4 regions of the Shewanella sp. 10N.286.54.B9 genome follow, and region 1 is predicted to be linked to each of the others. Evidence: predicted binding sites of a transcription regulator. Region 1 holds the regulator's gene; each other region holds the start of a gene.
The links. The regulator sigma-54, encoded in region 1, starts transcription at its own class of promoters, with help from an activator protein. The targets are predictions, from matches to a motif close to GTTGGCACGNNNNTNGNNT.

Region 1 (5,381 bases):
CCGGACCAAAGGTATCGGTATCGTCGTCCATACCGGCCATACCCATCATTGAATGTTCAGCGTCTTCACGAATTACATCAACCACGTCATCAATGGTAATACGACCAAGTAGTTTATTATCATCATCAATGACGGGGGCAGACATCCAGTCATGACGTTCGAACAGTTGTGCCACTTCACTGTCTGACATGCCTACGGGAATAGGCTCAACATCGGCTGCCATGATATCTCTGATGGATGAGTCAGGGTTACAGGTTAAGAGATCGGCAATACGCACACCGCCTAGTACCCGGTCTTGTTTATCGACCACGTACAGCATATCGGTTGCTTCAGGTAGTTCGCCGCGAATTCTTAAATAACGCAGTATCACATCGATATTGACGTCAGGTCTTAAGGTCACCGTATCGGTATTCATAATACTACCGGCGGTATCATCGGGATAGGAGAGTGCTTGTTCAACCCTGACCCTATCTTGAGTGCTCATCGACTGCAGCACCTCATTGAAGACACTGTCGGGTAAGCTTCTCAAAATGTATGCTAAGTCATCGGTGTCCATGCTTTTGGCCGCTTTCGCGACTCGTTCGGGACTCATTTGACTGATCAGACTATCTTTTAGCTCTTCGCCCAGCTCGTCGAGAATTTCACCGGTATGTTCTTGGTCAATCAATTGCCAGAGCACTTGACGAGTTCGTGGCGGCGAAGACTCGAGGATAAAAGCAATATCAGTAGCAGCCATGTCCTGCAACATATTGCGGACATGAACGAACATTCCGCTGCCTAATGCTTTGTTCAGCTGATTGAGGCGTTGGTCCGTTGTTTCATTATCTAAGACTTCAATCGGCATGGATCCCTCTCAGGGTCGTTTAAAAGGCGCATATAATAACGTAAGTAATACCAATCGCGTCAAAAATTGCTCTCTGAATATGTTGGATTGGTGTCAGGGATATTAAGGATTAATTTTACAGGTAAAGGGGGTTAGCTGTCTTCGTCAAATTTGGCATTGATTAGATGGCATATAGCCTCTAATGCTAGCTCTGCATCTGCTCCTGTTGCAACTAACTTTATGGATTTACCCATTCCAGTCTCTAACATTAATAAGCCTAGTACACTTACAGCTGATGCTTGTTTTTCGCCTTGGATTATTGTTATTTCAGCATCAAATTCAGAGGCTAACACCACCAGTTTAGTAGCAGCTCTAGCATGCAGGCCAAGCTTATTACATATGGTTACTTGCCGTTCAATTGTTGGCATTTTTTAACTCGCGGTGGCTAGTGGTCACTTTATGTCGTCCATCTTTAAAGTGTTCGGCAAGCCTTTCGGTGACATACACTGAGCGATGCTGGCCTCCGGTACAGCCAATCGCAATAGTCAGGTAACTGCGATTATTACGTTCTAGATCGGGAAGCCATGTACGGAGTAGATTCTCTATCTGCCAGATAAACTTATTCACTAACGGGCGTTGATTGAGAAAGTCCTGTACCGGTTTATCAAGCCCTGTCATTGGTCTTAGCTCGGGTTCCCAATGCGGGTTAGGCAGGAATCTAACGTCGAACATAAAGTCGGCTTCGGTTGGCATACCATGTTTAAACCCAAACGACTCAAACTTGATCATGAGCTCTTTATCAACATTACCCAATAAAATCTCACGAACTTGATCGTTAAGATCGTAGATGTTGAGGCTTGAAGTATCGATATAGTGGTCGACTATTTTGGCTAATGGTTCTAGCTGACGGCCTTCAAGTTGAATGGCTTCTTTCAAAGATATGTTGGAATGAGACAGCGGATGAAGTCGGCGAGTTTCGTTGTAGCGTTTAAGCAATACTTCATCGCTTGAGTTTAGAAAGAAGCTGAGTAACTCCACACCTTCTGGTAGATTGGTTAGGTGCTTTTCCAGCTCAGTTTCTTTCTCTGGCATATTGCGAATATCGACACTAATCGCAACGAGTTCTGAATTACCCGTTAGCTGCTCTAACAGTGTTCCCATCATCGGCAACGGAAGATTATCGACACAATAATAGCCGAGATCTTCTAGCATTCTTAAAAGAACGGATTTTCCAGAACCGGAACGACCAGAGACTAAAACAAGTTTCATCTTTTGACTACCTGATAGAAGTTAGAATGAGTGTTTTATATATGTTTACAAGATGTACAAGGGTATAGATTAACTTTTTTGTTGTTGAAAGCAAGAGCTTAGGCAAGAAGGAGAGAATAAATAATATTGTTGTCATATCCCCGTTCTACCTGAATATGCAGGATTCAGTGGGAATTTAATGGTCTTTAATCACGGCATTGATTGCCACGAATGGTTATTCCCTTGGTAAAATCAATAACACAGAGTAAAGCCCATTAAAGCCCATCGCAGAAGGCTTTGTGCCAGCCCACTTCGTTGTTGCACTGACTTAAAAGGGAATAACCATTTCTACGTTAATACGCCTAGAATTGAACTGGCACATAGCCTCTGAAACGAGCATCTTCAAGTAGAACGGGTATAAATACTTAGGCCTTTAAATAACCTACTTGTATAACATAAGGTTACTTAAAGACCTGACTAAATTAGCTATTGAGTGATCAAATCGTACAGTTCTGATTCACTGCTGCTTTTCCTCAACTGCTTAACGATAGCTTTATCGTTAAGCTTTTCAGCCATTGAAGACAAAGTGGCTAGGTGCTGCTCACATTGCTCTGCAGGAACCAAAAGTGCAAACAATATATCGACCGGCTGCTTATCTATCGAGTCAAAAGAGATCGGTGTTTCGCATTTGATTAATATGCCCAATGGATGGTCAATATTGGTCAATCGCCCATGCGGGATTGCGATTCCGTTGCCTATACCTGTGCTACCCATTTTTTCGCGAGCTAAAAGGCTCTCGAATATCTCTTGTGAAGATAGAGTAGGGTACTGGACAGCGGCAATGTCGCTGATGAGTTCCAGTACTTTTTTCTTACTGCCCGGAGTGGCACAGGTGGTGCACTCCGGCTGCAGGATGGTACATAGTTCCATCGTTAGTGTTTGGTCAGCTTCTCTTTGTGTTTAATAACCTGACGATCTAATTTATCGATCAGGGAGTCGATTGCGGCATACATGTCCGCATGTTCCGAAGTGGCAAAAACTTCCCCTTTTTTAAGGTGGATTCTTGCCTCGGCAATCTGCTGCATTTTTTCTACGTTCAAAATGACGTGGACATTATTGATCTGATCGAAATGACGTTCAAGCTTTGTAAACTTTTCTTCTACATAGCCACGCAGCGATGCAGTGATCTCGATGTGATGCCCAGTAAGGTTAATTTGCATAGAAAATTCCTCCAAGTGCCTAATTTTGAGTTATAAACTCTTACGTTGGTTTGAGGGCGGGATCAGCATTGCTTCACGGTATTTCGCGATAGTACGACGAGCAACTTTAATCCCTTGTTCTGCCAAAAGTTGCGCCATTTTGCTATCGCTTAATGGTTTCTTTTGGTTTTCAGCAGCGACTAACTTCTTAATAAACGCTCTAATAGCTGTAGATGAGCACTCTCCGCCGTCATCTGTGCCGACATGACTAGAGAAGAAATACTTTAATTCGAAAATACCTCTTGGGGTATGCATATACTTTTGAGTGGTAACCCTTGAGATGGTGGACTCATGCATCTCAACAGCTTCTGCAATATCGTTCAATACCATTGGCTTCATGGCTTCATCGCCATATTCAAAGAAGCCTTGCTGGAATTTAACGATGCAGTTACTGACCTTTAATAAGGTTTCATTACGACTTTCTAAACTTTTGATAAACCACTTAGCTTCCTGCAAATGACCACGGATAAACTGGCCATCAGCTTGGCTTTTAGTGCTGCGAGCCATTGATGCATAATGCTGATTAACATTGATTTTAGGCATGTAATCTGGATTGAGCTCAACCACCCAGCGGCCTTTCTTTTTGGCCACTGATACATCAGGAATAACGTATTCATCTTTACTGCGTGTGACTGCTAATCCTGGTCTTGGGTTGAGAGTTTGGATCAGGCTTATGGCTTCACGTAGCTCATCTTCTTTTAGCTTCGTTTTACGCATTAACTGCCTAAAATCGCGCCCTGCAATTAAATCTAAGTAGTCTTTGATGAGTAGGCGAGCATTATCAATATGTGGCGTGGTCGCGGCATATTGAGCTAACTGGATCAAGAGACATTCACTTAAGTCTCGAGCGGCTACGCCAATGGGGTCGAAATGCTGTACGCGTTTGAGCACGGCTTCAACTTCATCAATTTCTATCTCTGGATCGCCCATCGCCTCAAGAATATCTTCACAGTTTTGAGTGAGGTAACCACGTTCGTCAATAGCATCAATAATGGCGGTGGCGATAGCGAGGTCGTTATCAGAGAAAGGGGTTAAGTTCTTTTGCCACTCAAGGTGCTCATACAAGCCTTCGCTGGTTTCACCTTGGAATGGCATGTCGTCATCACGCATTCCGCCTGAGCTTGCATTTGATGAGACGGTATAGACTTCATCCCAGGTGGTATCCATCGGCAGTTCATCTGGCATTGAGTCTTGAGTCAATGCATCAGAGGTTTCTACTGCGGCACTATCTTGCTGGGGATCGACTTCGGCGCTGGCGCTGTAATCGTTGTCGCTATCAGATTCTGAGTAGCTATCGGATTCGCTGGTGGTGCGATCTTCGTTGCTGACAGCTTCGCCGTCAGATTGCTCTTCATCTAATTCGAGTAGGGGATTAGACTCTAATGCTTGCTGGATCTCTTGCTGCAGCTCTAAAGAGGACAGTTGCAGTAAGCGGATAGCCTGCTGTAACTGTGGAGTCATGGTTAGCTGCTGACCCATTTTGAGCTGAAGTGACGCTTTCATCTTACCGCTATTCCCTACACTGTAATTAAACGTTGAAGCTCGTTAATTTGGCGAAGAGAGCGCAAAGGCCCAACACTATGATTATATTAGTATACTTAACTAGTGCCGCGCTTTAAACGCTCATGTTGTTGATTAACTATAGCCTGAATTGTTCACCTAAGTACACTGCTCTAACCTGCTGGTTGTCTAAGATTTCGGCAGGCGTGCCTTCTGCAATGAGATTTCCGTGACTTACGATATATGCATGTTCACATACGTCTAATGTTTCACGAACGTTGTGGTCAGTAATAAGCACACCTAGGCCGCGACTTTTTAGCTGTTCAATGATTTTTTTAATGTCGATGACCGAAATAGGATCGACACCTGCAAAAGGTTCATCAAGCAAAATAAATTTTGGATTAGCTGCTAGCGCTCGTGCAATTTCAACTCGACGACGTTCACCACCAGATAGTGCCATACCTTGGCTATCTCGTATGTGAGTAATATGAAACTCTTCAAGTAAACTTTCTAGCTGCGCTTCACGCTGCTCATTATCAATATCGCTGCGA
Region 2 (5,381 bases), on a different contig from region 1:
CCGTCATCGGCATAACTGTATTCGGCTTCAGGGCGCTCTAACATACCTAAGGTATCAGCAGCATATTGGTCTTCAATCTCAGCCAGTTCATCGCCCATTTTCGGCTCTTCTGGCAGTTTAGCGCTATCTGGGTAAACAATACGCTTAAGCATTGGACTGATGATAAACATCACTATCGCTAATGCAACTAAGGTACCTAAGCCTAATTTTACCGCACGCCAAAACCAAGGTTGTTCCCACATTTCTGGTGCTGGCGCATCTTCTATTAACTGATCCATAAACGGCACTGTGACAACTTCAATCATGTCACCGCGTTGAGTGTTAAAACCAACGGCACCTTCGAGTAAACGGCGAATGTTTGCCAGCTCTTGCTCGGTGCGAGGGACGCGCGTTACGCTGCCATCTTCGGCCGCAGGCGCATTTTTGAAATCAACAGCGACCGATACGCTGACACGTCTTAATGTGCCTACTTGCTGACGAGTGTGACTGATAGTGGTATCAAGTTCAAAGTTGCGCGTGGCTTCTTTATGGCTGCTACCACTGCTAACAGACGTTGTTTCTGTACCTACTTCTTCAGGGATATCAGAGTTCATCGGTGGCTGATTAGACAATGCCCCCGGGATCCCGCCAGTGGTCCCACCATTCGAATTATTTTCAACAACCATCTCACTGCGCAGTGCCGGTAAGTCTGGATTGTAACGCTTAGCGGTTTGCTCTACTGCAGTAAAGTCCATGCTAACGTCGACTTGCGAGGTAAAGTTTTCAGGGCCTAGAATCGGCATCAAAATTGACTCTACCTTGTTACGGTATTCTGATTCTTTCTGTTGAACAATTTCCAGCTCACGACGAGCAATCGCTGACACGCCATCTTGGCTGCCTGAATTTAATAGACGACCATTTGAATCAGTGACGGTGACTTTATTCGGCTCTAGATTGTGAACCGCAGATGCGACGATATCGACTATCGAATCGACCTCTTCTTGGCCAAGACCACCACGGCGAGTGTTAACAACTACTGTAGCGCTTGGTTTAGAGCGATTTCGAGCAAACACATTTTCTTTTGGCAAGGCTAAGATGACTTTGGCGCGGCTAACACTTTTAAGCTCTTCAATAGCACGAGCAAGGTTCTGCTCCTGACTGTGTTTAAGGCGAGCTTGCTCCATACGCTGGCTAACACCAAAACCACTGTCTTTACTTAAATAGTCATCATTGGCAGCAGCTTGATCTAAACCGGCGCGGCTTAGCATCATTTTTACATCTTGATATTTATCTTCAGGGACTTTTACCACATCGCCTTGGATCTGGTATTTAATTTTATTTTTATCGAGTTCATCGAGTACTTGAACCATCTCTTGCGTACTCATTTGTCCTAAAGGACGGTATTCAGGCTCTTGTGCCCAAATCATCACAAAAACAGCTAATGCTAAACAGATAGCCAAGGCTAATATCATGGTCACTTGGCGTAACATGTCGATATTGCCAATCGATCCCATCACACCTGGCTTATGTTCCTCTTGAACGCCACTAGACTGCCCTGCAGCAGCGATATTTGAACCTGTTCCTACGACCATTTCTGTACTCACAATTGCTACCTGCTGTTAGGGCCTAAACAGGCATACTCATAATGTCTTTATAAGCTTCTACGAGCTTATTTCTTACTTGCACGGTTGCTTCAAAAGCAACGCTCGATTTTTCACGCGCGATAACCGTATCAGATAATGTCACTGTGGTATCGCCCATATCAAGGCGAGTGGCTAAATTAGATGCATTTGACTGAAGTTCGCTCACATTTCCAACAGCTTGAGAGAGAAGTTGACCAAAATCAGCGCCTGAAGTGTTGTTCACTTGGCGGGCAACACTTGTTTGAGTGCCTTGAGTACCGATTTGACCGTTAAGTGACTGCATCTCTTGCAGTAAAGAATTAGCGCCGATTTGCATAACTATCTCCCAATGTCGTTTTCTTGACGAAAATCTTAATTGAACTAGATAAAGCAGAAATCGTGCCAGAATGTTGAAAGCAGGAAAAGCAGGTTCTAGGGGCTAGCAAGATGAAGCAATCTTAGACGTATCAGCTTAAAGTACGCGGCTACGTCACTACGGAACGCTTCGCTTTCGGTAAAAACTAATAATGAGAAAAGCGACGGCATAAATACCGACCTACTTAAAAAGAAGGTTCTAGGTTCGAGTATTAGTGGTTTTAGGTGCTAGGGACTAGCAAGACGAGACAATCTTAGACGTATCAGCTTAAAGTACGCGGCTACGTCACTACGGAGCGCTTCGCTTCCGGTAAAAACTAAAAAAGAGAAAAACGACGGCATAAATGCCGACCTACTTAAAAAGAAGATTCTAGGTTCGAGTATTAGTGGTTTTAGGTGCTAGGGACTAGCAAGACGAGACAATCTTAGACGTATCAGCTTAAAGTACGCGGCTACGTCACTACGGAGCGCTTCGCTTCCGGTAAAAACTAAAAAAGAGCAAAGCGACGGCATAAATGCCGACCTACTTAAAAAGAAGATTCTATGCCCGAGTGTTAGCGGTTCTAGACTCTAGGCTCGAGTATTAGCCGTTCTAGGTTCTGCATGATAACCCATGCACAAATGCATACTCCTAGCTTTGCTCCTAGAAGCGTAGTGCCCTAGTATCTACCAGACCGAAGGCCACTCTCGAAGCGTAGCGACCTAGTATCTACAAGACCGAAGGCCACTCTCGAAGCGTAGCGACCTTGTTCAGTAATTAAGCTGGTATTTCAATCCCAGAGTCACGCATTTTAGCCATTTTATAGCGTAATGTGCGGGCACTGATCCCCAACTTTTCGGCCACGTCTTTACGACTGCCGTTGCACTGGCTTAGTGTCTCTAAAATGATCACATGTTCCTGCGCTTTAAGTTCATTCCCTAAGCCGTCAAGCTCATTGCTCTTAGTCTCCTCTTCTTCCGAGTTAACCTCCGCAGTTAATGAGATATCGCAAGAATCGATAATAATGTCAGCAATGGTTATTTCAGTCCCGACACTCAATATAAGTGCTCGCTGTACCACATTATCAAGTTCTCGAACGTTACCAGGCCAGCGGTGTGTCAATAGTCGCCGGGAGGCACATTCTGCCAACTCAGGGACTTCAGTTCTGTTCATCGCCGTTGCATGGCGACTAATTAAGTGTCTTGCCAAAGGTAAAATATCAGCTGGACGCTGATTCAGCGCAGGCCATGTTAACGGGAAAACATTAATTCGATAGTAAAGGTCTTCTCTGAATTCGCCAGCCTCAGCCATCGCTTTTAGATCTCGGTTAGAGGTTGCTAGTACCCGCACATTCAATTTAATGGTTTTGCGTCCGCCTAAACGCTCAACTTCACGCTCTTGCAGTACTCGCAGTAACTTAGCTTGCAGACCCACTTCCATCTCAGAAATTTCATCCAGCAGTAACGTACCGCCTTGTGCCTGCTCAAACTTTCCGGGGCAAGCTTGATATGCGCCGGTAAACGCCCCTTTCTCGTAGCCAAACAAAGTCGCTTCCAGCATATTTTCTGGAATTGCCGCACAGTTAATTGCGACAAATGGCTCTGTCGCACGCTGACTGTGTTGATGTATATAGCGAGCTAATACCTCTTTACCACTACCACTTGGGCCCATGATCATCACCGACGCATCAGATACTGCAACTCGCTGCGCTAAAGATAACAGTGCAAGGCTCTTTTCATCAGCCACAACAGGACTGCCTTCTATCGATTTTGCAGGTAGATAACGCGATACTTGATTAAGCAGCACTTCTGGTGAGAATGGTTTAGCTAAATAATCGACTGCGCCCAATTTCATGGCATTGACTGCGTTATCTATGGTCGCGTAGGCCGTCATCAATAGCATAGGTACTTTGGGATGGTACTGCTGCAGGTAATTGAGTAACCCAAGGCCGCCAATCCCCTCCATTTGCACATCGCTTATCACCATGTCAAAGCTGTCATTTTTAAGCGCTAAAATACCCGCTTCAGCCGACTCGACATCAACGCAATCATATTGCGCCAACATTAAGGTATCTAACAATGCTTCTCTTAATGAAGCATCATCTTCAACTAACAGTAATCTTCCTTCAGACATGCTCTACGCTCCAACCACTGTATCAGTGATAACTTGTGCTTTCGCCAATGGGAATTTAAGCGCAGCGGTGCAGCCTTTACCAACATGGCAGCTAAACTGCATCATGCCGCCATGGTTATTTACCACTGACTGCACAACCGCTAATCCGAGCCCTGTTCCCTGCGCTTTAGTGGTAAAGAAAGGTTCAAGCACTTGTTGCTGCATGTCGCTATCTAATCCCTTGCCGTTATCAATCACATCAACATGTAACGCAGTTTCGGTGTCGTAGGTCTTTATAGTAATGGTTGTTGCGCCCGCCTCGATACTGTTGACCACTAAATTATTAATGGCCGAACTCAAAGCTGAATCATTAGCACGTATAGGCTGAGTGGCATGGTTAATAAATTCGAGCTGACAACCTTTTTGAGCAGCGATTGGCAGACAGTTATTCAACACACTGTCTATAACCTCTTCGATACTGACGATGACGTCTAACTCCTGTTGACGGCCTTTCGCCATCAATAGCATGTCATTAACTTGATGTTCGAGCTCATTAAGCCTATCAACCAACTTTCCTTGAAAACGCTGTCTGGCGCTATCCGAAATTTTGGGGCTTGCAAGGTTTGATGCATACAATAATGCTGCACTCAGAGGCGTACGAACTTGATGTGCAAGCGTTGCCACCATTTTTCCTAATGCTGATAATCGTTGCAGATGAGACAAATTCTTTTGTAGTAAACGAGTCTCGGTCAGATCGGTTAATACAATCAGTTGGCCAGGTTCAGGTGTTAATGGCGTTATCGCGAGCTTCACTCGTCGGCCATTACGCAGTGACACTTCATGGCCATCATCATCTTTAGGAGAGAAGGCTTGATTGATCACTTTAAACCAGCGTAGTCCCTCTAAGGGTCCGCCAAGCAGTTCGATGGCAACCGGATTCGCATCTGTCACTATTCCGTCACCATTGATGATCACCACGCCTGATGGCATCGCCTGCAGAATATGCTCCATACGGTTGGACATATTCGCGGCTTGCTGAACATCGACCAATTTGGGACGAGTGCTGGCAAGCGGATCAAAACTTGGCTGGGGAACTGCGGACATAAAGACTCCGTCAAAAAACTGTATATGACGGAGTTAAAGCAGGTTTCATGCCACTTTAAAAAGCAGAGGCTAGATGGCTTATTCAGTCGGCATATATGCCGTCAGGTTAGGTGCTTGTTTTGTAGGTCGGCATTTATGCCGTCAGATTGTATGATTGATTACGTTGTTTGATGGGCTAAAGCCCAACCTACAGGCCATAATGGGCATGA
Region 3 (5,381 bases), on a different contig from region 1:
CATTGTGCTGCCTAAATGAGATCAAGTAGCGCAGCAGTTTTTCTCGGTTAATTTTAGGTCCTTGGTAACGGATCATTACCGTGCCCCAATCGGGTTGAGAGGTGATTAAGCAGTTTGACTTGAGTAGGTTTGAGGTCAATGTTTCAGCGACCATCACTTTTTCATCAACACTGTCGACTAAGTAATCAGGGTTAAAGCTATAATCATTGACTTCGATATCGAGATCATCGATACAGGTTCCTGGCAGGTCTACAATACGTTGGTGGCTAAACTGCTTAGGCTCAATGACTTTAACGCTGACCTCACCCTGTGCGCATTCGCATAGGTCATTTCTTAAGGTCGATTGCACCGCTTGTACATCATCAAATTTAGTTTGGTTAAAGCTGTTTAAGTACAGCTTAAACGATTTTGACTCAATTAAATTAGCGCTTTGATAATCTAAACTGAATTCTGCAATAGCCACCATTGGTTTACCCTTGGCATTGAGCCAAGACAGTTCATAGCCGGTCCAAATATCACAGCCATGAAAGGGCAAATCATTGGTAAGTCCAATTGCATCACGGTTCAATTTGCGCGGCACGCCCTGTAGTAAAGAAGCATCATACTGCTCTTGGTAGCTAGTCGACTTGCCTAATGTTAGTTGTGAAAGTTCGGCTGCGTCACTATAGGGATCATGATGTTTTGTCATCAATACGGTTTCCATGTCAAAATAGACCCTTATTATAACTGATTTTGGGATCGGCTTAAGTGTCTTCTTTACCTGCTCTGGATATTTTTTTAAACGACTATCAACAAGCTTACTTAGATACACTAGGTGAACACCCTAGATATTACGCCCAGCAGCAAGCGTCTGAGTGTATTGTGGGTGACGTTGACGTTGAAACCGAAGAGGCGCTGCAATGGAACAGCGTTGTTCGAGTTGATGCAGGACGATTTGATAATGTTGAGCATGCGCTAGAGCTGTCTTTACATGACGATATAAATGGCTTTTATGGTTCTCACTTTGCTGCATCACTGATGTTTGATTCACAATGGGGTACTGGAGAGCTGTTGCAAGCATGGAGCCAAAGTGATTTTGAGCATCTGCAGCAAAATATGATTGGTCATCTAATGATGAAAAAGAAGCTTAAACAGGAGCCTACTTGGTTTATTGGTGTATTTGATGATGAAGACAAGATGATCACGGTAAACAATGCTGATGGCAGCGTTTGGGTAGAAGTTGCCGGTCAAGTACAAAGTCTTAAGTTAGCGGACTCTTTAAACAGATTTATCAGCGAGATCAGCCCGCGTGTTACGCCACCGGTTAAATTGGTGGAGGAAGTGATCCCCGCCTATGATCATCCGGGGATCTGGCAGCGAATGAAGATTATGTGGCGTAATTTGCTGGGGAAGTAATCCCTTGCTTCAATAAAAAAGCCTGAATAACATGTTTATTCAGGCTTTTTTATTTGGACCGTATTACAGATGATCCCAAGAGATATTCGATACGATGCGGCATGTGTCGCAGCGAAAATGAAACATATCTAGTAATGGCTCATCAAGCAGCCATTGATTACTGCCACACTTTGGACAACAGCGCTTTTTCTCATTGGCGAGGCTTTCACCGCCCACGCGATAGAGATAATAGTAAGTTGGGATCTTGGTTAGATACTCGACTCTGCCGCGCAGATCCCAGCCTCGTCTAAACAGATCGCTCTGATGACTTGTTAACTCTTCCAATGCGGCGAATTCTGCCTTTGTCGCAGCTGCCATCTGTAATTCATCACATGCTTGCCATTCGGTCTGCCAGCGGATCATGCGTTTATGATCGCCATTGGCAGTAGCTGGTATTTGATAAAGTGGTATAGGCTGCAGTGTATCGCCATTTCTCAGCGGTGAGCACATATGCACATAGCTGGTATAAAGTAGTTGCCAGCTTGGCGCTTCTTGGCTCGAAACTTCCGAGTTAATATCCTGACCAATATACTTTTCTCGTGGGGCAAGCAGTTTAGCGTCTGTCAGTTCAGTGAGCGTCTTTTCAACCCACGGACTGTTATAACGCTTTGCAAGACTGCTTTTCTCCGGAGTTAACAAGCGAGCTTTAAACTCACCATCATTAAAGGCCACGGCAAATTCACGACCAAGTATTTGACCATTTGCTCGGTAAGCCTCTAGTAACCCATTAATCGCTTTTTCTGCTGCTGTAATGGTGGTGTTGTCGAAACATTCAAATCTTAATTCAATGACGTGCATTGTCTTTATTTCTCACAGGTTTTTTTGGCAGCCGATTCAAGTATGGTCAATCTTTGCATTACAGCTTTAAGCTCAGTTTTAAGTAGCACAAGCTCTTGCTCCAATTTTTCCACTCTATGTTTATCGTCAGTAGATTGCTGCTGCAGATTTTCTTGTGCGGCTGCATTGATTTGTGCGGTTGTTTTGATACTGGCTTTGTCAGCATCGCTCATCGATTTGTACTGTTGCAGACCTTGGATCAAGATTGGCATCGCCACGCTGATCCCTAATTTGGTTTTTATTAACGCTAGAGTAGGGTTTTTACCTTCATCACTAAGCTGCTTTGCGGCGTAGAGTACTTGGTCTAGTGGGCTCATCGTTGGTTAAATTCCTTACTCTTATTAGTCTATTTAGTTAAACGGGCTAACATGAGTTAGCTAAATTGCTTTAAAACAACCACTTAACTATTGGCACACTGTTTGCTTTATTGAAGATTATAAAATCAAAATAAATACAGGAAGTTAAAGTGAAAAAAAATTTATTAAGTTTAGCGTTTTTTGGGATTGCAAGCATAGGGCTAACTGGCTGCGTGATCAATGTTGGCGATGGTGAATCAGATTGGGATAGCAACGGTTCTTGGCAGAAAACACAAGAAACTAACCGTGGCAATCTAGCTAAGGTTTCTTTGGGTATGTCTAAAGACCAAGTGACGACGCTTATGGGCACTGCCGATTTTAATGAAGCCTATGTTCAACAAGATAAAGAAGTGCACGTATTGTTTTACCGAACTCAACGTTTAAAAGGCGACGGCAAAACGACTAAAGACGAATGTACTCCAGTCGTCATTAGCAATAATGCAGTAGTAGGCTGGGGTGAGATGGCTTACAGTAAAATTTAAGCGTTACTCCCGCCAAATTACTTTCTTAATAAGGTGTCCAGATGGTCAATAACATCAGACCACTGGGCATCTTCTGCCAATGCTTCTGCCAAAAAGTGTCGTTGTGATTCGTTCCAAAAATCAGCTTGTTGAATAAGCTGCCCCTCTGGTAATTGATGCTTTCTAACAAATCCCTCAATGGAATTACCATCACTTTGCAAACCTAATTGTTGAAATAGATGTTTGAGATCTCCCTGGGTGGTATCCATGCCGTTATCTCCGTTGAAAAGTGCTTGGCTATAGTATGGCTCAAACCTCATATATCTGCTGTTTCAAACCGGTTCAATTGTTTTAGCTAGGGCGGGGCGATCTTTGATGGTTGTTTTTACGCCAGTTTATTGGTTGTTTTAACAAGGTGGAGGCTATGTGATTTTGCATTTTCTAAACCAAGAAAATAGCCAAGAAGTGTGGCTCTTAAGGTTCGCTTCAACACTCTTATCACTGCGTGACGAGCTTCTTACTTAGCGAGTGATGCAGCATCGCTCAAGCCTTGCCCTAAAAGCATTGAATACGAACAAAAACCTAGCCCGAAAGGTTAACAGCACTAGTCACTGTTTTATCATGTAAAGCTAAAGCATTAGCGTTAAAGATTGGCTGTTAATGTTTGCTTTGATTAATAATTGCACTTTTCGTAAAGATTGATACATTGGTATTGTGTGATCTCGATCTAGGAAAATAACAATGGAAAATCAAGCCATGGAAGAGTGCCGTGCTGTATATCTAACAGCTGAAGATTTAAGAGTCGCCGCTTCTATTCTTTATAATGCATATCACGATGACCCTTTCTTTATGGATGCTCTATATCGCAATGATACTGCTCAGTATGAGCAAAAATTGCGCGGTGCAATTCGTGAAGAATTAAATGAACTGTGGCAACAAGAGCAGGGATTGATAGGTATATTTTCAGATGAACGACTCATTGGAGTCGCCTGCATTGCGACTCAACAAGTACCACTTGGAGAAGCGCGTTACTGGCATTGGCGTTTAAAAATGCTGATTAGTGCTGGCTGGCAATCAACTCAAGCTTGGATCAAAAAAGAGCATCAGATAGTCGAAAGCTTACCAAATGCTAACTGTGGGATAATTCAATTTATTGCTGTTTCAACTAATGAACAGGGGAAAGGGTATGGCAGCCAGCTTGTTAAAACGGTACTAAGTTGGTGTGATGAGCAACCGCATCTCGATGGTGTCGGTGTATTTGTTAGTGATGCTGGCCATAATAAGTTATTCGCCAACCACGGCTTTGAAAAACTAGAGGAGCTAGAAATAGGCAACGTGGCTGGAGAGTTGATGTTCTATCGAGGCCAAAACAATGATTAAGCGGTTTAATAGTTTTGCTGAGTTTTATCCATTCTATCTTTCGCAGCATCAAAATAATATTTGCCGAGCTTTGCATTATATCGGTAGTTCTCTGGTTATTTTTATGCTGGCGATTGTACTTTACTCAGGCCAATGGCTGCTACTTTTGTCGCTTCCGGTTATAGGTTATGGATTCGCCTGGCTCGGGCATTTTGTATTTGAAAAAAATAGGCCTGCGACATTTGAGTACCCTTTGTATAGCTTACTGGCTGATTGGGTTATGTATTTTGCTGCTATCCGTAGAAAAATTAAAATGTGATCTCCGTTTAGTTTCTCATTGTTGTAAGAGATCTCTTACTTTACTGTGGGAAATCCTATGAAATTAATGTTGATACAACCCCTTATGTCTAATTTACTTCTTTTAAATCATGAGATTACCATGAAAACCATTTGCTGCAATAATGTTACAGCTTTGAGGGGGAATTGCGAAAGCGCCTTTTTTGCTTAATCGATAGATATACTTAGCTTAAGAAATCGCGAGAAACAACGCTGTGACTTTACTCGGTATAAGCTGCGGTTTGCGTGTCGCTTGTTAGATTTAATCATATTAGTTAATAAGTATGTTAAGCCACTAACTTAAGGATAAGTTAGTTTAATATTGGCGATGTTTGATTAGTTGTCGCCTTTGTAGGGCTTGATTATTAACCATATACTTATTAACGAGTTAGGAATTTGCAGGAAGCAACCAGGACAACCTCAGGATGAGGAATTTAGCTTAGGATAAGCTGATAAATGGATTTTGTACCATGTGTACAAGGATATAAATGGACTTACAAGGAAGATGCAGGACGCACGTTAAGCAAGGATGATGCAGGGAGCACATATATAGCGGGAAAGCTAAAAGAAGCTAGATCTGGGCGCACCGAAAGGTGCG
Region 4 (5,381 bases), on a different contig from region 1:
ACCTCCTTGCACAAAGAAGGAACACGCCATCACCATAATAACGGCTAGGGGTAATGCCCAATTTGCCTCAATCTGTGCAACGCCGAAATAGCCAATAGCCAAACCTGCAGTTAATATTAACAATGTGGATTTTCGACCAAAACGGTCACTCAACCATCCGCCGCCAGGGCGAGACATTAGGTTCATGAAAGCATAAGAGGATGCGACTAAACCAGCTTGAGCTAAGCCTAAACCGAATGTTTCAGCAAAAAACAGTGGCAACATAGACACCACTGCTAACTCAGATCCAAATGTAGAGAAATACAGCACGTTCAGTACTGCTACCTGTTTAAACTCATAGCGTTCAAATTCAGGTACCGTGCCAGTAAATACTTGTTTGTTAACTTGATAGGTTTGATAAATATCTATTATAAATATGATGCTAAGCAACACATAGATACCGTCAATAACTTGTTGGCTAAACATACTCACTCCCGCAGGAGATAGCTTCCAACCCAGCAATGCGAGTGTGGCGTACATAGGTAATTTCATCACCAGTAAAAGTACAAAATCGCCTTTACTGGTCACTTCAAGTGCACCTGTCTTTTTCGGCTTGAAGTAGGTCGATCCCTTTGGGGTATCTGTTACATTAAAATAGTAAATAAATGCAAAAACTAAACTGAGTAACCCAGTCAATGCGATGGCATAACGCCAGCCATCAGCGCCACCAAATGCAAGTGCTACGGCTGGCAGAGTGAAGGCAGCAGCAGCCGACCCGAAGTTACCCCAGCCACCATATATCCCTTCAGCGGTACCTAACTCTTTTGCAGGAAACCATTCACTCACAATGCGAATGCCAACTACAAATCCAGCACCAATAAATCCAAGTAAGAAGCGCGCTAGCGCCAACTGTTCAAACGTTGTCCCTAGTGCAAACATAAAACAGGGAATGGAGCAAATGCCTAGCAATAACGAGTACACCAACCGAGGCCCATACTTATCCGTTACCATGCCTATCAATACTCGCGCAGGGATAGTTAGAGCTACATTAAGAATAAGCAGTGTTTTTATTTGCGACTGGCTTAAACCAATACTGCCGGCAATAACGCTCAGCAGCGGTGCAGCATTAAACCAAACCATAAAAGTGATAAAAAATGCCATCCAGCTAAGATGCATGACCTTCATTTTTCCTGAAAAAGAAAAAAGATTAAATCCTGTCTCTACTGTATTTTTACTATTCATACCTTCCCCCTCATCCTTAAGCGAGTAATCGCGCTAAAATCTTGCCAGACTCACGTTTAACCTCATAAACATCTACACTCAGTATCTCATTTTCTAAGCAATGCCCTGTCGTTAAGCTGTAGTGCTGTTTATGCAGTGGTGACGCAACAAATAGTTCATTGTCAAATTCACAAAGTAGACCCCGTGAAAGCACACTTACGCCCGTTGCAGGATCGATGTTATCAATGGCATAAATGCCAGCATCTCCAAGGTGAAAAATCGCCACCGCTTTGCCAGCAACCCATGCAGCAACGCCTCTTTTGGCCGGTAAAGCTTGTTCATCACAAATAGTTACCCAATTCATACCAACACCTCCTCTTCATCCAACTGCGTAATTGCGATATCGCCTAGTGTCGATAGCTTGTGATTAACAGCACTAAATATTTCGACTTCAGAGCTGATAGGAAATTTTTGCGAGCGTTGATATTGATACTGCTTTGTATCAATTAGAGGTGCCTCTTTAGGGTTGATAAATTCTCTGAAACGTTGCAAAAATCCATCATCTTGCAAACTGGTTTTCCATTCGCATTGATAATTGACAACGACTTTATGCATCTGGCTTTCTAACTCATCAGCTAAGCCTAAAGCGTCTTCAACCACGACAGATTGCAGATATTCAAGCCCACCAGCTAAAGATTCAAGCCACACCGATGTGCGCTGAAGTCGCGCAGCTGTTTTGCTGTAGAACATCAGTATTCGGTCAATATAGCTAACAAGTTGCTCGGTTGAGAGATCGGTTGCAAACAGATCGCCATGTCTAGGTCTCATCCCGCCATTACCACCAACAAATAGATTCCAGCCCTTCTCTGTTGCAATAACGCCAATATCTTTACTCTGCGCTTCAGCACATTCTCGAGTACAGCCTGAAACAGCAAACTTTATCTTGTGAGGTGACCTAAGGCCTTTGTATCGGTTTTCTAATGCAATCGCCAAGCCTACAGAATCTTGCACGCCGTAACGGCACCAAGTATTACCCACACAAGATTTAACCGTACGCAGCGACTTACCATAGGCATGCCCAGTTTCAAATCCCTCAGCGATTAGTTCAGACCAGATCGCCGGTAAATCAGATAACGCAGCACCAAACATATCGATACGCTGGCCACCCGTAATTTTGGTGTATAGATCATATCGTTTGGCTATCTGGCCCATGGCTATCAGTTTATCTGGGGTGATCTCGCCACCAGCAACTCTCGGCACCACCGAATAACTGCCATCCTTTTGCAGGTTACCTAAATAAGCATCATTACTATCTTGCAGGGCTACATGTTTTTCATTGAGCACATATTCATTTTCCAAAGTAGCAAAAATAGAAGCGGCAACAGGTTTACAAATATCACAGCCTAGCGCTAATTCAGAAGAGCCCTCTTTGGCATGAATCTGATATAGTTGCTCGAAGTTACTTATGTTTTCTACTTGGCATAGATGAAACAGTGCTTGGCGATCATGCTCAAAGTGACAGCAGATCCCTGCATCTGTTTCTAGTCCTTGTGCCTGCATAGTTTCATCAATGATCTGTTGTACAACAGCGGCGCAGCCTCCACAACCTGATGCCGCTTTAGTGCAACTTTTTATCTCAGCTAGCTGGTGATTTCCCGCAACAACTTGTGTAACGATGTCCGCTTTTGTAACTTGGTGACATGAACAAACAATGGCGCTGTCTTTTAGCGCTAATGGCGCAGAATCATCAGCCATTAGCAATGTGACGGCCGGCTCTTCTAACGCTTCTCCCGACAAGTATTGGCTAAGCAGATGACTGTATTCGTCAACATTGCCTACCAATACTGCCCCCCGCAGGTACTCGCCAGTTTCATCAAGCCAAAGCTTTTTATAAACCCCAGCTTGAACATCACTGAGCTCAACATATTGCGCATTATCAAAACCACGGCTTGCCCCAATAGATGCCACATCAACCCCAAGCAGTTTTAACTTAGTGCTCATGTCTGCACCGGTGAACTTTAACGCCTCTGTAGCCGGCGAGACTAATGAATTATCAAGTAGCTGCTTGGCTATCTGAGACACAGCTACTTTGGCCATTTGATAGCCAGGAGCAACTAATCCAAAGATCTGTTGTTGCCAAAGAGCACACTCTCCAATGGCGTATACATCCTTCGCGGATGTAAGGCAGCAGTCATCTATAACAATACCGCCGCGTTCACCAATACTTATGCCGCTCTCTCTAGCTAATGCATCTTGAGGACGGATCCCTGCGGAAAATACAATCATATCTGTTTCTAAGCAACTGCCATCACTGAAATTAAGTCGATGCTGCGCCCGCTCACCATCAACAATCTCTTGTGTTGCTTTGCTCAAATGCACACCAAGCCCTAACGCTTCAATTTTCTGCCTTAATAGTTCACCACCTCTGTCGTTCAACTGCACTGACATCAGTTGCGGTGCAAACTCAACCACGTGAGTATCGAGCCCTAATGCACTCAGCGCATTGGCTGCTTCTAGTCCCAGTAACCCACCGCCAATAACGACACCTGACTTGGCTGTTGTTGCGGCTTGCTCAATAGCTTCCAGATCATCAATAGTGCGATAAACTAAACAATCACGGCGGTCATTGCCCTTTATCGGCGGTACGAAAGGAAAAGACCCTGTTGCCAAAACAAGCGTGTCATAAAAGACTGTCTCACCATTCACTGTCAGTTGTTTATTATGTTGGTCAATATTGCTGACCTGCTGCCCTAGATGTAAAGCAACACCTTGCGCCGCATAATCAGCCTGCGTTGCTAACATAAGACTATCGACGCTACTTGATTCGAAATACTTCGATAGTTGAACCCTATCGTATGCAGGCAAACACTCTGCACCAAAAACCGTAACGTCATAATGTCGATTAAGCTGTTGCTCACATAATTGTTCCACAAAATGGTGACCAACCATGCCATTGCCCACTATAACTAACTTGGGTTTATCTACTCTCATGCTTTGCCCCTTTTGTGTTTTATACTATTTATTTCAAACAAAAAGGCGCCAATCTCCCTAATGGAGATGGCGCCTTTGCCAAAAATTCAAATTGTTAATTGCTATTAATAACGAATAAAAACCGCTGCTTAGTTACTCATAAAGGTAGCGAAGATTGTGCCAGTATTCACCTTCACCCAAAATACATTCAAAGCATTGATTTCAATGCTTTTTACTCTATGGTTACGCTAAGGGCTACTTTCCTCAAAGCTCCCTGCCATATCTTTTGCACCAATATGGTTAGCAACTGATTATTTATGTGCAAAACGACCCTGCGCGATTTTTCCAAGACCTGCTGCACAATCAGGCAAACGAACGCCTCCATCCATAGACACTTTCTGAATAACCTTATGGGCATCTTGCTCGGACAAGCCCGATTGCTGTAAATCACGCTTTGCCAGTTGAATACGTTTTTCGTCCTCGATCCGGCATTCAAGTTCCGCAACTTTACTGTGCAAACGGTTAGCCGTTTTAAAACGGACGAGTGCCAACTCCATCAATTTTACAAGACGGGAATAATCAAATGGCTGCGGTACATAGGTAACCCGCCCACAATGCAGTAACGTAGATAATTGCCACGGTTCAATACTTGTGGCTGTGATAATTAACGGTGCAGGTGCGAATGCCATCAATCGTTCAATAAACTGCAAATGCGAGGCTCTGATAGTGTCAACGACCATAACCACAGTATCCGTGGCATTGTTAAGTTCGAAACGCTCAAACTGTGATATTGACGTGAAGCTAACTAAATCAAAATCATGACGCTTGGCAGCGTCAATCAGTCCGCGATTGTCTGTATCCTCAATCAAACTCACTAAGCGCATGCCTTACCTCCGGAGCTAATAAGGTCTGCCCCTGGTTTACTGTGACCTGGTGTTTTTAGATCAGTAACACCCTTTATTGAATCGTTCTGGTGTCGCTGCAGCCAAAATTTCTTAGCCATGCTTTGAGCCACATCAATTTGAATACTGGAATCGAGCAGCATAAGAACTGCCATCACATTCGTCATCACGGTAGCCTCTGCTCTGTGTGCTTCCGCTGAATCAAGAGTACCATCGATATGATGGTTAACTGATAAGGAAAGTTCATGCCAAAGCAAGGATAGCCATTGAGCAGACAGCTCTAACGCATTTGCTTTGCGACCAACCAAG

Region 2: fliE (flagellar hook-basal body complex protein FliE) is a predicted target of sigma-54. The motif match lies at 1,990-2,008, and genes of this name have one in related genera.
Region 3: AB4135_RS13405 (DUF3192 domain-containing protein) is a predicted target of sigma-54. The motif match lies at 2,678-2,696, and genes of this name have one in related genera.
Region 4: nirB (nitrite reductase large subunit NirB) is a predicted target of sigma-54. The motif match lies at 4,337-4,355, and genes of this name have one in related genera.

What each region holds. Positions count from the first base shown of each region.
Region 1 covers NZ_JBFRIY010000017.1:13,030-18,410, forward strand. The annotation lists gene mgtE (magnesium transporter) at 1-844, opposite strand, end outside; gene AB4135_RS05905 (HPr family phosphocarrier protein) at 976-1,251, opposite strand; gene rapZ (RNase adapter RapZ) at 1,238-2,092, opposite strand; gene ptsN (PTS IIA-like nitrogen regulatory protein PtsN) at 2,558-3,001, opposite strand; gene hpf (ribosome hibernation promoting factor) at 3,004-3,291, opposite strand; gene AB4135_RS05925 (RNA polymerase factor sigma-54) at 3,322-4,833, opposite strand; gene lptB (LPS export ABC transporter ATP-binding protein) at 4,970-5,381, opposite strand, start outside.
Region 2 covers NZ_JBFRIY010000040.1:27,373-32,753, reverse strand. The annotation lists gene fliF (flagellar basal-body MS-ring/collar protein FliF) at 1-1,571, opposite strand, end outside; gene fliE (flagellar hook-basal body complex protein FliE) at 1,606-1,938, opposite strand; gene AB4135_RS14835 (sigma-54-dependent transcriptional regulator) at 2,734-4,089, opposite strand; gene AB4135_RS14830 (PAS domain-containing sensor histidine kinase) at 4,093-5,172, opposite strand.
Region 3 covers NZ_JBFRIY010000037.1:67,773-73,153, forward strand. The annotation lists gene queF (NADPH-dependent 7-cyano-7-deazaguanine reductase QueF) at 1-688, opposite strand, end outside; gene syd (SecY-interacting protein) at 748-1,395, shown strand; gene AB4135_RS13395 (Zn-ribbon-containing protein) at 1,459-2,232, opposite strand; gene AB4135_RS13400 (hypothetical protein) at 2,238-2,588, opposite strand; gene AB4135_RS13405 (DUF3192 domain-containing protein) at 2,738-3,109, shown strand; gene AB4135_RS13410 (DUF2789 domain-containing protein) at 3,127-3,357, opposite strand; gene AB4135_RS13415 (GNAT family N-acetyltransferase) at 3,830-4,468, shown strand; gene AB4135_RS13420 (Mpo1-like protein) at 4,461-4,766, shown strand.
Region 4 covers NZ_JBFRIY010000038.1:164,696-170,076, reverse strand. The annotation lists gene AB4135_RS14400 (NarK family nitrate/nitrite MFS transporter) at 1-1,221, opposite strand, end outside; gene nirD (nitrite reductase small subunit NirD) at 1,238-1,564, opposite strand; gene nirB (nitrite reductase large subunit NirB) at 1,561-4,191, opposite strand; gene AB4135_RS14385 (ANTAR domain-containing response regulator) at 4,482-5,045, opposite strand; gene AB4135_RS14380 (glycosyl transferase) at 5,045-5,381, opposite strand, start outside.